3 regions of the Lysobacter korlensis genome follow, and region 3 is predicted to be linked to each of the others. Evidence: riboswitches for the same ligand, from Rfam matches in the RefSeq annotation. Region 3 holds a riboswitch; each other region holds the start of a gene.
The links. Region 3 has a riboswitch for cyclic di-GMP ahead of ACFFGH_RS33055 (DUF7882 family protein). Riboswitches for the same ligand answer to the same signal wherever they lie in the genome.

Region 1: it holds a riboswitch for cyclic di-GMP, as region 3 does, so the genes downstream of both, ACFFGH_RS21940 (hypothetical protein) here and ACFFGH_RS33055 (DUF7882 family protein) in region 3, are expected to answer to the same signal.
Region 2: it holds a riboswitch for cyclic di-GMP, as region 3 does, so the genes downstream of both, ACFFGH_RS09885 (TetR/AcrR family transcriptional regulator) here and ACFFGH_RS33055 (DUF7882 family protein) in region 3, are expected to answer to the same signal.

Annotation. Positions count from the first base shown of each region.
Region 1 covers NZ_JBHLTG010000005.1:515,573-519,839, reverse strand. Annotated here, with positions in the region: gene ACFFGH_RS21950 (mechanosensitive ion channel family protein) at 1-604, opposite strand, end outside; gene ACFFGH_RS21945 (DUF2382 domain-containing protein) at 692-1,531, opposite strand; gene ACFFGH_RS21940 (hypothetical protein) at 1,629-2,258, opposite strand; cyclic di-GMP riboswitch class I at 2,477-2,552, opposite strand; gene ACFFGH_RS21935 (MarR family winged helix-turn-helix transcriptional regulator) at 2,707-3,168, opposite strand; gene ACFFGH_RS21930 (carbohydrate kinase family protein) at 3,480-4,267, opposite strand, start outside.
Region 2 covers NZ_JBHLTG010000002.1:151,078-155,344, reverse strand. Annotated here, with positions in the region: gene aceE (pyruvate dehydrogenase (acetyl-transferring), homodimeric type) at 1-1,423, opposite strand, end outside; gene ACFFGH_RS09890 (peroxiredoxin) at 1,619-2,077, shown strand; cyclic di-GMP riboswitch class I at 2,203-2,277, shown strand; gene ACFFGH_RS09885 (TetR/AcrR family transcriptional regulator) at 2,293-3,000, shown strand; gene ACFFGH_RS09880 (DUF1810 domain-containing protein) at 3,027-3,443, opposite strand; tRNA gene ACFFGH_RS09875 (tRNA-Val) at 3,496-3,569, shown strand; gene ACFFGH_RS09870 (superinfection immunity protein) at 3,626-3,850, opposite strand; gene ACFFGH_RS09865 (hypothetical protein) at 3,847-4,002, opposite strand; gene ACFFGH_RS09860 (hypothetical protein) at 3,999-4,267, opposite strand, start outside.
Region 3 covers NZ_JBHLTG010000016.1:83,641-87,907, reverse strand. Annotated here, with positions in the region: gene ACFFGH_RS33070 (SDR family NAD(P)-dependent oxidoreductase) at 1-541, opposite strand, end outside; gene ACFFGH_RS33065 (dihydrofolate reductase family protein) at 651-1,223, opposite strand; gene ACFFGH_RS33060 (5'-3' exonuclease) at 1,244-2,185, opposite strand; gene ACFFGH_RS33055 (DUF7882 family protein) at 2,284-2,613, opposite strand; cyclic di-GMP riboswitch class I at 2,647-2,721, opposite strand; cyclic di-GMP riboswitch class I at 2,957-3,031, opposite strand; gene ACFFGH_RS33050 (NAD(P)-dependent oxidoreductase) at 3,115-4,044, shown strand; gene soxR (redox-sensitive transcriptional activator SoxR) at 4,099-4,267, shown strand, end outside.

The DNA.
Region 1 (4,267 bases), on a different contig from region 3:
GCTGGATCATTCCGCCGCCGACACCGACCACGAGAATGCCGCCGATGGTGGCGAGCACGGTGATGAGGACGGGGGTGGTGACCGTCGTGGCGATCTCGACCTGGTTCAGGGCAGCCGTGATGCCGAGGAACAGGATGAAGACCGCGGCGATGTTGCCGAGGATCTTGCCGTAGGAGAGCCCGCCGAGCGCACCCTGGATCAGCGTCTTGGCGCCGGCTGCGATGGCCGAAGCAAGGATCACGATGATGATGGCGACGATGATGCGCGGGATGAAGGCGATGATGCCTTCGAGCAGGTCGCTGACGGGGTTCGGCCCGAAGACACCGAACGCGAACTGGAGCACGAAGAGCACCAGCGTGTAGTACAGCAGCTTGGCCACGATGTCGGAGGCGTCGAACTTCGACTTCTCGAGGGCCTTCTTGACGCCGCCGCGCTCCACGGCGCGGTCGAAGCCGACGCGCTCGAGCAGCTTGTCGAGGGCCTTCGAGAGCACCTTCGCCACGATGAGGCCGACGATGAGGATGACGAGGAACAGCAGGAACTTCGGGATGAAGTCGATCACCGACGCGAGTCCGTCTTGCAGGACGACCATGAAATCGTTCATGGGAACCTCTCTTTCTTGGGGCGGGGTAGGAAACGCCGCCGCCGCATCGGGATGCGGCGGCGGCGCGGTGCGCGGGTGGCGCGGGTGTTACAGGTTGGAGCGCCCGCTGTTGCGGTCGTCACCGTCGAAGGTGATCTCCTCCTTGCGGACCTCTTCGTTCACGGTCTGCTGCTCGGTGACGACGTCCTTGTCGAGGCGGACGCGCTCGACCGGGACGGCCTCCTTCTGGATGACGGGGCGCTCCTCGGAGAGGACCACCTCGTGCTCCTCCTCGCTGATCGCGGGTCCGTCCATGGCGTCGCCGATGTTGGCGTCGGTGATGGGCTCGCGCTCGATCCGCACTTCCTCACGCTGCACGGGGACGGTTACCGACTGGTTCTCGGTCACGACGTACTTGCGCAACCGGGCCTTGCCGGTCTGGACGCGTTCCGTGCCGACGTGCAGCTGCTCCTCCGACCGGGTCATGGCGTCGTCGGTGGTGGGGCCGGATGTGTCGTGTCCGACCGTGTCCCGACGGTCCCGGTCCGTGTCGGTGTAGGCGCGGTCGGTGTCCGTCGTGGTGTAGTCGGTGCCGGTGGTGTCCTGGGTGAAACCGGTGTCAGTGCCGTAGGAGCCCGCGGTCATGCCGTAGTACCGGTACAGCTCGTCCTCGTCAGAGGGCTCGAGGTGCTGGTCGGCGTCGACGCGGGGCGCGTCCTTCACGCGGTCCTTGTCGTAGTTCACCCGGAGCTCGTCGCCTGCCCAGGTCGCGTCCTCGAGCGGGACGAAGGATTCCTTCGTGCCGAAGAGGCCCGTCTTGACGCTGGCCCAGCTCGGGTGGCCGTCGTTGTCGTCGAGGTACACCTGGCCGACGGAACCGATCTTGTCGCCGTCCTTGTCGAGGACGTCGGCGCCGATGAGCGATGCGATGTTGTCACTGCTGATCATTGTGTTTCCCTTCTTTCCCTGTTGCCCCCGTCGTGCGGGGGGGATGCGGACTTCGTCCGCGGTGGGTTTTTGTGTGGTTGGTGGTGTGCTCCGCAGGTCAGCGGCCGAGACCGGCGCGATCGACCTTGCGGTGGTAGTGCATTCCGGCCTTGCCGCCGAGGACCGCTCCGATGAGCGGCACGAGCGCCAGCACGATCGCGGTGATGATGCCGACGACGGTGAGGGTGCCCTCGTTGACGGGGATCCGCGGGAACGCGTTGAGGCCCGAGAGCACGTTGAACTGGCTGCCGAGCACGGCGCCCAGGATGGCCAGCACGATGGCGAAGATCAGGGCCCACAGCCAGACAGCGAGGCCCTGCTTGGCTCCGTTGAATCGCGCCATGCGTCCGGCGACGTAGCCCCCGCAGTAGTAGGCGACGAAGAGGACCACGAGCAGCACGATCGCGGAGACGATGCTTGCCGCGTCCAGGTTCTGTGCGGCCGCGTCGGTCGCCTCCTGCGGGTCGGTGCCTGTGGTGAGGCCGACGACGGCGCCGGCTGCTGCGAGCAGCGCCGTCAGCAGCACTGCCATCCCGGTGGCGGTGAGCCAGCCGAAGAACGCGGAGCCCCACTTGATGCCGCCGAACTCCTCCTTCTCCCGGTCGACCACTCGGTTGCGGAGCGTGTCGTCCGGGTCGACGGGCACGGCGCCGCCCGAGGGGCGGTCGTTCGAATCTGCAGTACTCATTGCTGTGTCCTTTCAGATGCGCGGCGGCACCCAGGTGTTGCCGCCGGGCAAGGCTGTGGTGACCGGATGTGCCGGTCGGGGTGGATCGATCCGCATCCATGCGAGGCAGGGTGCCCGATCACGCGTTGGTCAGATCAGTTGTCCGTATTGGAGTTGCGACGCCGTACGGCGATGCCAGAACTTCTCCTGTTGAACGAAAGCGAACAAGGGTCTCGCCCTTCGGTAGCCCGGCTGACCCGACTGGGTCCCGTGGCTTTGCGTCGCCGGTTCACACCGGGTTTGCCGTTTCGTTGACTGTTCCGACGATAACCCCGGCGTGTCGGCGCGTGACGGTATTTCAGCGGGTGCCCACGGTGTCCTCAGCCAGCGCTCAAGCACTTGCCAGATTGAGGAAAACGTGCATGCGGACGCGACCGATTCCCGCCCTCCGGCAAGACCGGTGCGCCTGCTATGCACTCGCGGAGGCGCGGCGGGTGGCCGCCAGCGTCTCGTTCAGGCGGTCTCGCAGCTCCTCGAGCGCCTCGACCGGGATGCCCAGCTTCTCGACGACTGCGACGGGGACCTGCTCGGCGCGCTCACGCAGCGCGCCGCCGGCCGCCGTCAACTCGACCTTGAGTTCCCGCTCGTTCGCCGCATTCCGCGCTCGCGTGATGTAGCCGCTGCCCTCCAAGCGCCGCAGGAGCGGAGTCAGAGTCGCCGGCTCCAGATACAGCGACTCCGCCAGACTCCGCACCGTTCTGGGGCTCTGCTCCCAGAGCGCCAGCATCACGAGGTACTGGGGATGCGTGAGCCCGAGGGGCTCGAGAATCGGCCGGTACAGCCCGATCACACTGCGACTGGTGGCCGCGAGCGCGAAGCACACCTGCCGCTCGAGTGCGAGCAGGTCTTCGGCCTTGGCGACGTCCGGCATGCCTCCATATTAACCGCTACACTGATTCTTAGTGCACTAACGGTTGGAGCGGTGTGGCGAAGCGCAAGCGGGACCCGTGGTCGATGCGGCTGAACCGGGCCCTGTTCCCGGTGTTCGGCCCGGCACAGCTGGGCGCCGGACGACCCGAACGGCCGTACACGCCCCCGGCGAACCCGCCGTGCCCCATGTGCGGGCAGCCGATGGTGGATCACCACGTCGAGCGGACCGCCGATCAATCGCACGCCACCAGGGTGTACTGTCCCACGCCCGCCGTCTGAGCACTGGCGACCGCGCCGCGGAAGGCTTGACGCCTAGAGCAGCTCCCCGAGCTCGGCAGCGGTCGGCGGCTGCGCACCCGGACGGCCGACCGTGATCGCCGCCGCTCGCACGGCCATCGCCCCCACCGCGCTCAGCGCCGCGGAGTCGAGTTCGCGAGGCGGATCATCCCGCTGCAGCAGCTCGGCGAGCAGGCACGACATGAACGAGTCGCCGGCGCCGATCGTGTCGGCGACGGGAACCCGGACCGCCGGCACGTTCACCGCGTGCGCCCGCGTCCGCAGCCGCGCCCCGGCCGCTCCGAGCGTGCACACGGCGAGGTCCGCCCCCAGGTCGAGCACGCGCGCGAGCACGTCGTCGACGTCCGAACCGGGATAGAGCCATTCGGCGTCCTCGTCGCTGAGCTTCACCACGCCGGCGAGTCCCACCGTCTCCTCGAAGGCGGCGAGAGCCGACTGGCGGGCACCGACGAGAGCCGGCCGGATGTTCGGGTCGAAGGTGACGAGGGCCGAACCGGCCGCGCCGGCGAGCGTGCGGCGCACAGCTGTCGCGCCAGGCTCGAGGAACGCGGCGATCGAGCCGGCATGCACTGCGCTGAACACCGGCGGGACCGCGATCGGCTCGACGTCCCAGCGGATGTCGAACTCGTAGCTCGCCGTGCCGTCCGCCCCGATGCGGGCGACCGCCGTCGACGTTCGGGGCGCGTCCTCCGATCCCGGCCACAACGCGACGCCGGCCGAGCCGAGGTGTCCACGGACTCGCTCGCCATGTGCGTCGCGGCCGATCCGGGTCTGCAGTGTCGTGGCGATGCCGAGCCGCGCAA
Region 2 (4,267 bases), on a different contig from region 3:
CCGGCACGAAGCCGCCGAGCTCCCGCCGGCGCTCCCGCAGGTACTGGATCGCCTCGTCATCCTCGCCCGGGTGGTAGTAGGGGGGCAGGTAGGGGTTCTCCTCGAGCTGCGCGTCGGAGATGGGGATTCGCATCTCGTCGCGGAACTGCTTCAGGTTGTCGAGGGTGAGCTTCTTCATCTGGTGGGTCGCGTTGCGGCCCTCGAAGGACGGTCCCAAGCCGTAGCCCTTGACCGTCTTCGCCAGGATCACCGTCGGCTGGCCCGTGTGCTCGGTGGCCGCCTTGAACGCCGCGTACACCTTGCGGTAGTCGTGGCCGCCGCGCTTGAGGTTCCAGATCTGCTCGTCGGAGTAGTCCTTCACGAGCTCGAGCGCACGCGGGTCCCTGGCGAAGAAGTTGTCCCGCACGAAGGCTCCGGATTCGGCCTTGTAGGTCTGGTAGTCGCCATCCGGGGTGGCGTTCATCAGGTTCACGAGGGCGCCCTCGGTGTCGCGGGCGAGCAGGTCGTCCCATTCCCGGCCCCAGACGACCTTGATGACGTTCCAGCCCGCGCCGCGGAAGAAGCTCTCCAGCTCCTGGATGATCTTCCCGTTGCCGCGGACGGGGCCGTCGAGGCGCTGCAGGTTGCAGTTGATGACGAAGTTGAGGTTGTCGAGACCGTCGTTCGCGGCCAGCTGCAGCGCGCCGCGGCTCTCGACCTCATCCATCTCGCCGTCGCCGAGGAACGCCCAGACCTGCGATTCGGAGACATCCTTGATGCCCCGGTTGGTGAGGTACTTGTTGGACTGCGCCTGGTAGATGGCATTGATGGGACCGAGCCCCATCGACACCGTCGGGAACTGCCAGAAGTCCGGCATGAGCCGCGGGTGCGGGTAGGAGCTGAGGCCTCCGCCGTCGTGCGAGTGCTCCTGCCGGAAGCCGTCGAGCTTGTCGGTGCCGATGCGCCCCTCGAGGAACGCGCGGGCGTACATGCCGGGGGAGGCGTGGCCCTGGTAGAAGATCTGGTCGCCGCCGGTGGGGGAGTCCTGGCCGCGGAAGAACCAGTTGTGGCCCACCTCATAGAGTGCGGCGGACGAGGCGTAGGTGGAGATGTGACCGCCCACCGCGATGCCGGGGCGCTGCGCCCGGTGCACCGTGATGGCGGCGTTCCAGCGGATCCAGGCGCGGTAGCGGCGCTCGATCTCCTCGTTGCCCGGGAACTGCGGCTCGTTCTCCGGCGCGATGGTGTTGATGTAGTCCGTCGTGGGCACCATCGGCACGCCGAGCTGGAGCTCCTTCGAGCGCTTCAGCAGGCTCAGCATGATCTCGCGAGCGCGACCCCTGCCCTGAGCCTCCACCAGCGCATCGAGCGATTCCTGCCACTCGGCAGTCTCTTCAGGGTCCGGGTCGGCCTTGGTCACCGAGTAGGGGTCCTGATCGTTCACCGTCACCGTCGACCTCTTCCTGGTTGGTTCGATCTCGAGGAATCTCGGGGTGGTCGGGTCGCGATGCACCGCCGATCTTTCGCGCATCCGAGTCTAGTCATCGGCGCAGGACGTCCCTTGAGCACCCGGACGGGCGCCTGCATAGGATGGCGCTTCGCCCCGCCAGGACCGGCGGGGATGCAGGAGGAGCTCAGCATGCACCCGCCGATCGGCACCCGGGCGCCCGACTTCGACTTGTCCAGCCAGTACGGCGAGACGATCCAGCTTTCCGGGTATCGCGGCCGGGCCGTGGCGCTCGTCTTCTTCCCGCTCGCCTTCTCCGGGGCCTGCACCACCGAGCTCCGCGAGCTGCGAGACAACCTCGGCCTCTTCGCGGTGGCCGGAGTGGAGCTCGTCGGGATATCCGTCGACTCGAAGGCCTCGCTTCGCGCCTGGGGCGAGCAGGAGCGCTTCGGGGTCCGCTTGCTCGCGGACTTCTGGCCGCACGGCGCTGTCGCGCGCCGGTACGGCGTGTTCCTCGAGGACCGCGGGTACGCGGCCCGCGGAACCTTCCTGATCGACGGCTCCGGGATCGTCCGCGACAGCTTCGTATTCCCGCCCGGCGAAGGCCGGCCGCTGAGCCGCTACCGGGCCGCGCTGGACGGTCTTCGGTAACCGCCTGGGTGCCGGCTGGGGGACACGCCGGTGCGGTTGCCGTGTTCGCTGACCCGGCGTAGCGTGTGCCTTCTGCTCCCGGAGCCCTGCGGTTCGGACCCGCTGACCGGCCGCTGGAGCCGACCAACCGACAACGGCAAACCCGGTGCGAGCCGGGGACGCAACGCCACGGGACCCACGCGGTTCGCCGGGCTACCGAAGTGAGAGCAAGTTCCTTGACCGACGTACGCGAACGAATCGTCTCCTCTGCGTACCCGCTGTTCGTCAACCGCGGCATCCGGGATGTGAGCGTCGGCGAGATCGAGCGCGTGGCACGTGTCTCGCATGCCGACTTCGAGCGCGAGTTCCCCACCCGCGATGACCTCGCGGCCGAGTGCCTCGAGCGCCGGGAGCGCGAGTGGACATTCGGTGTCGTCGAGGCCGGAGCCCGCGCGCGCGGCACGACGCCGGAGGAGCGCCTGCTCGCGATCTTCGATGTGTTCGACGAATGGTTCCGGCGCGACGACTACGAGGCGTGCACATTCATCAACGTGCTGCTCGAGATGGGCCGCGAGCACCCGCTCGGCCGGGCGAGCGCCGAGTACCTCGTGCACATCCGCCGTATCGTCGGCACGCTGGCGACGGAGGCGGGGCTCCGCGACCCGGACGAGCTGGCACTCTCGTGGCACATCCTGATGAAGGGCTCGATCATCAACGCCGTGGAGGGTGACGCCAAGGCGGCCCTCCGGGCGAAGGAGATGGCCCGGGACCTCATCGCCCGCCACCGGCTCGTGACGGCCCCTCAGCCGGCGTCGCCCCAGCTCGGCGCGATCCGCCGCTGGTGGGACGACCTCACCGCGTCGACACGGGTGCTGGTCGTCGTGAACGGTGTCGTGATCACCGGCATCGGCGCGCTCGGGCTCGTGCTCCCCATGGTGCCCTAGGCGCGGTCGTCACAGCCGTTCCAGGGTCACCGGTCGCCCGAACCGTCGAAGAACCGGTCGAGCACCCGCTGGAAGGTCTCCGCGTCGGTGCCCGCCTCCGCGAACAGCGTCATCGACGACCGGAGCTTCACCGCGTCGACGGGTCCGAAGATCGCGTCGGCGCTCCCGCCATCCGAGCTCGCCACGATCTCGGCGCACTCGAGCAACCGCGGCCCGAGCACTGGATGCGCCAGATATGCGCGCGCCTCGTCGAGCGACGCGATTCCGTACCGCACAGCCATCGAGCTGGATCCGAGGCCGCGCAGCTGCGGGAACACGAACCACATCCAGTGACTCTGCTTGCGACCGCGACGAAGCTCCTGAACCGCGTTCTCGTACACGCCGCCCTGGTCTTGCGCCTCGACGAAGCGGCGCAAGTCGTGCGGATCCGGGATGTCTGCCATGTCGCCTCCAGCGGCACGATAGCGCGCGGAGCCGTCGGTACGATGAAGGTCCGGGCTCTTAGCTCAGTTGGTTAGAGCGCCACGCTTACACCGTGGATGTCGGGGGTTCGAGTCCCTCAGGGCCCACCGGAGGATGCCCGGCCCGGAGTTTGTCGCGAGGAGTGCCGGCGGCGACCCACCGGCTACAAGCGGCTCTTGTGCGCGCTGAACGCCATGACGAGGGCGACGATCCACAGGATCACCGTCCAGCCGCCCAGCAGGTTGATCCAGAAGATCGTCCAGTGGTTCGACTTCCCGCGCAGTGCGGCGACCGCCCAAGGCAGCATGTAGCCCGCGGTGAGAAGCGCCACGACGACGGCAACGAACGCGCTCACGGGGCGATCGCGCTGATCGGTCAGGTAGGTCACGCTTCTAGCGTACGGGGGTGCCCTGGCGACGCTCGCGCAGCGGCGACGAGATCCGCTTCATGCTCGCCGGCCCACTCACTCTCGGCGAGGAACTGGAGTGTTTCGAAGCCGACGATGCGCCGCTCCCGGTCGTCGGACAGCGTCAGGTTCAACGCCCACTCGGCACGCTTCCAGGACGGCGCGCCGAACCCGGTTCCGCGATCACCGCCGTTCCAGCGCCGCCCCCTCCCTCCGCGTCGCGCGACGGCGCGCGGCGAGAAAGGCAGAGCGCGGCCGCGAGGGGGACCACGAGCCAGAGGATGGCGACCGGATCGGTCTGCGACACGAATTCGGGATCCGCCAGGGAGAACGCGAACACCGTCAGCGTGAACACCGCCGCGGTGGTCGCGCCAAGCACGTTCCCGCTCTGCGCCCACC
Region 3 (4,267 bases):
TGATGCCGGCCACGTTGGCGAGGGCGTCGATCTGCGAGCCGGCCTCGGCGACGATCCGGTCGATGTCCTCCTGCTTTGTGATGTCCCCGGCCACCGCCACCACATCCCCGTCCCCCGCGGCGGCGAACTCGTCGAGGCGCTCCTTCGAGATGTCGACCGCGATCACGCGGCCGCCCTCTCGGGCGATGCGGGATGCGGTCGCCCGGCCGATGCCCGAAGCCGCGCCGGTCACGATGACCGTCCGGCCCTCGAAGCGGCCGGGGGTGACCCGCTCCTGCCACTCGCCGCTCGCGCCGGCATCCTCGGTGGGCGCCACTCCCCCGTTGGCCTGCAGCACCAGGTCGTCGACGACCGACTGGGGCAGCTGCCCCTGGCTCATCGTCACCAGCTGCTGCAGCGGCAGGCCCTTCACCGGCCCGAGCACGTTCTCGTCGAACCCGCTCTGCGCGAGCAGGCCGCGGATCAACGGGCCGCCCTGCGGGTGGTCGAGCCATGTCCCGATCGTGCTGTGTGCGGTGAGCGGCTTCGGCTCCGTTGCCATTTCGTCTCCTTCGATGCTGATCTCCGTGCGCGTCGCCGGGCGGCGCGCGCGCAAGTCAACTTAGTTGATATAACCGAGGAGAGGAACGGGCGGCGCCGAGTGATCGCCGCTATGCAGACCGCGGCGGCTGGACGGCGTAGCGCAGGAGCACCACCCCGCCCGTGAACCGACGCTCCTGCAGAAGCTCCAGGTCGAGCCGCACACCATCCGGAAGGAACCTGGTTCCGCCGCCGACCACGACGGGGCTCACGTACATGGCGAGTTCGTCGACCAGCCCGCAGCGCAGCGCGGATGCCGCGAGCCCGGCCCCGCCGATCGAGAGATCCGGCTCCGACGACCGCTTGAGCTCGCGCACGTGGTCGACGTCGAACCGACGCTCGACCCGCGTCCGTGCCGTGGTCACCTGGTCGAGCGTGCTGGAGAAGACGACCTTGTCGGCCTTCCGCCACAGGTCGGCGTACTCGAGCTCGGCCGGCGACGCGTCGGCGGCGCCCGGCTCGGTCTCCCAATACCGCATCACCTCGTACATCCGCCGCCCGTAGAGGTACGTGCCGACGGGACGCTCCTGCTCGTTGACCGCGGCGTGCACCTCGGGGTCCGGGGCCGCCCAGTCGAAGTTCCCCTCGGGGTCCACGAGGCAGCCATCGAGCGAGATGAGTCCGGTGTAGATCAGCTTGCCCATGAGTCCGGGTGCTCCGGATCTCAGCGGGCCACGGTCGCGGCCTCGAGCGCTGCGACGACCCGTGACACGGACTCCCCCAGCCCCCACCGTGACCGCAGCTGCTCGATCTCATCGCGGCCGCCCTCCGGGATGCCGATCCGGGAATCGACGACGGGGAGGTCGAGGTCGCACGCGACGCGCACCACGGTGGGCGCGACGGCGAGATACTCCGCGGCGGCGCGGATCTTCGACTTCGCACTCACCGACAGCGGCGAGCGCGCACCTTCCGCGGCGGCCGCGACGATGCCCTCGAGGTCGCCGAACTGTGCCAGCAGTGAGGCTGCGGTCTTCTCACCCACGCCCGGCACCCCGGGCAGGCCGTCCGACGTGTCGCCGCGGAGGGCGGCGAAGTCGGCGTACTGCGCTGCGCGGACGCCGTACTTCTCGCGCAGCACCCCGTCCGTCACGATCTGCAGTCTGCTCATCCCGCCGGCGGTGTAGATCACCCGGACGTCCCGCTCGTCATCGATCACCTGGAACAGGTCCCGGTCGCCGGTGACGACGTCGACCGGCCCGTCCGCGGTCGCGGCGAGCGTGCCGATGATGTCGTCCGCCTCGTACTCGGCCTTGCCGACGATCGGGATCCCGAGCGCGGTGAGCGTCGCGACGATGATCGGCACCTGGATGCTGAGCGGATCCGGCACCACCTCGACATCCGGGCCGGCCTCGATCACCTCGGCGACCCGATGCGTCTTGTAGCTCGGGATGAGGTCGACCCGCCACTGCGGGCGCCAGTCGTCGTCCCAGCACGCGACGAGGTCCGTCGGTCCGTAGTCGGTGACGAGCCGCGCGATCATGTCCAGCAGCCCCCGCGCCGCGTTGACGGGGGTGCCGTCCGGCGCCTTCAGCGTGTCGGGGTACCCGAAGAAGGCGCGGAAGTACAGCGCGGCGGTGTCCAGCAGCATCAGACGGCCATTGCTCACCGCTCCAGTGTGCCGGTCGGGCCACGGGGCGGGAATAGCCACGACGTCATCGAGGTCGTCCGGAAGGGCGAGCGCCCCTGGCTCCGGACTCCGCCGGCTCAGACGCCGCGGGCGGCCGGCTCGGGAACCGCCCGCAGCCCGGTGCTCGTATTGGCCGCCTGCATGAGGTCCTCGAGCCAGGCCCGGTTGAGGGCCATCGACGGCGAGCCGTCGTACTGGAAGTACAGCGAGGAGCTCTCGGAGATCCAGACCGAACCGTGGGAGCCGTTCTCGTGCGTCACGTCCGTGCCCACTCCTGGCTCCTGATCCCAGTTGAAGGCGAAATTCTCCCGGCGACGCAGCTTCGCGACGATCACTGCCTGAAGGTGCTTGAGCAGACGATCTTCGATGGTGATGACCGGCGCGACGCCGTAGCTGAACAGTCCCAAGCCGAACTCCGGGTGACGATAGCGAAACGGGAAATCGGCAACCCGGCGAACCGCGTGGGTCCCGTGGCTTTGCGTCCCCTGTTCGCACAGGGTTTGCCCCTTCGGCACGAATTCAAGCACATCCGAGAAGGGCTCGCGGCCGGCCTACTCGGCCCTCCGCTGCTCGAACATCACCAGACCGCAGTTCGAGCACTCCAGGAGCTCGTCGCCGCCGGCCCCGGTCTGTTCCAGACGTGTTCCGCAGCTCGGGCACTTGCGGGGGCGCCGCTCGGTCTCGGGGGCGGAATGATTCGGCTCGTGCAATTCGGGCTCCAGGAGAGGTGCGGCGGTTGCCTGCGAGGCTCCCGGCAACCCGGCTGACCCTGGGGGCCCCGTGGCTTTGCGTCACCGGCTCGCACCGGTTTTGCCGAATCAGAGGTGTGTGCCTAGGCACTGTACCGCCTCCCGGGGCGTCCATGTCAGGGTGCGCCGGGAACGTAGTGGTTCGCTAAGGTGCACGGTATGGCGCGACAGACCCGGCGGAACCCTGATCTCGCCGTCGGATTCGTCGGGCTCGGGATCATGGGCACGCCGATGGCTGCCAACGCACTGCGGGCCGGCTTCGACGTCCACGTCACCCACCGCACCCCCGACCGTGTGGCAGCGCTCCTCGAGCGGGGCGCGACGTGGGCCGGCACGCCGCGCACGCTCGCCGAGGCGTCCGACGTGCTCGTCGTCATGCTTCCCGACCTGCCCGATCTCGAACAGATGCTTCCCGGCGACACCGGAATCCTGGCCGGCATCTCCCGCCCGACCCTGATGGTCCTCTCCTCCACGTCATCCGCCACTGGGGTCCGTGAGCTGGATGAGCGGGTGTCGCGGCTCACCGACGGGATGCTGCGCGTGATCGACAGCCCCGTGAGCGGCGGCGAGGAGGGTGCCATCGCGGGCAACCTCTCCCTCTTCGTCGGCGGTCCGGCCGACGCCGTTGAGCGGGCGCGCCCGGTGCTGGAGACCTTCGGACGAGTGCACCACCTCGGTCCGCTCGGCTCCGGCGAGGTCGCCAAGTTCTGCAACCAGCTCATCGTCTCGGCGACGGTGCACGCACTCGGCGAGGCGGCGGTGCTCGCAGACCGCAGCGGCCTCGACGTGCAGGCCCTCTTCACCGCGCTCGGAGGGGGGTACGCCGGCAGCCGGGTGCTCGAGACGCGGGGATCCCGCATCGTCGCCCGCGACTATCGCCCCACGGGTGCGGCCAGATACCTGGTCAAGGACCTCTCCTTCGCCACGGAGGAGGCGACCCGCACCGGTGTGGAGGCACGCCAGCTCGCGTGCCTGCTCGAGGCGTTCCGCGATCTCACGGCACGCGGATTCGGGGACGAGGACATGGCCGTGACCCGCGCGTACGTCGAGAGCCTGAGCGATCAGCCGGGCGCGGCGGACCCGCGCTGAGCGGTTCTCTCCGCACCGGTTCGGGGCTACCGTGTTCCGCAAAGGAGGACGAGCATGGCCCAGCCGTTCGTGGACACGACGAAGACCCTGACCGTCGGCGAGGTCGCGGCGCGCAGCGGCGTGTCCGTCTCGGCCCTGCACTTCTATGAGCGTCAGGGCCTTATCCACAGCGAGCGCACCGCAGGCAACCAGCGCCGCTACCCGCGGCACACGCTGCGCCGGG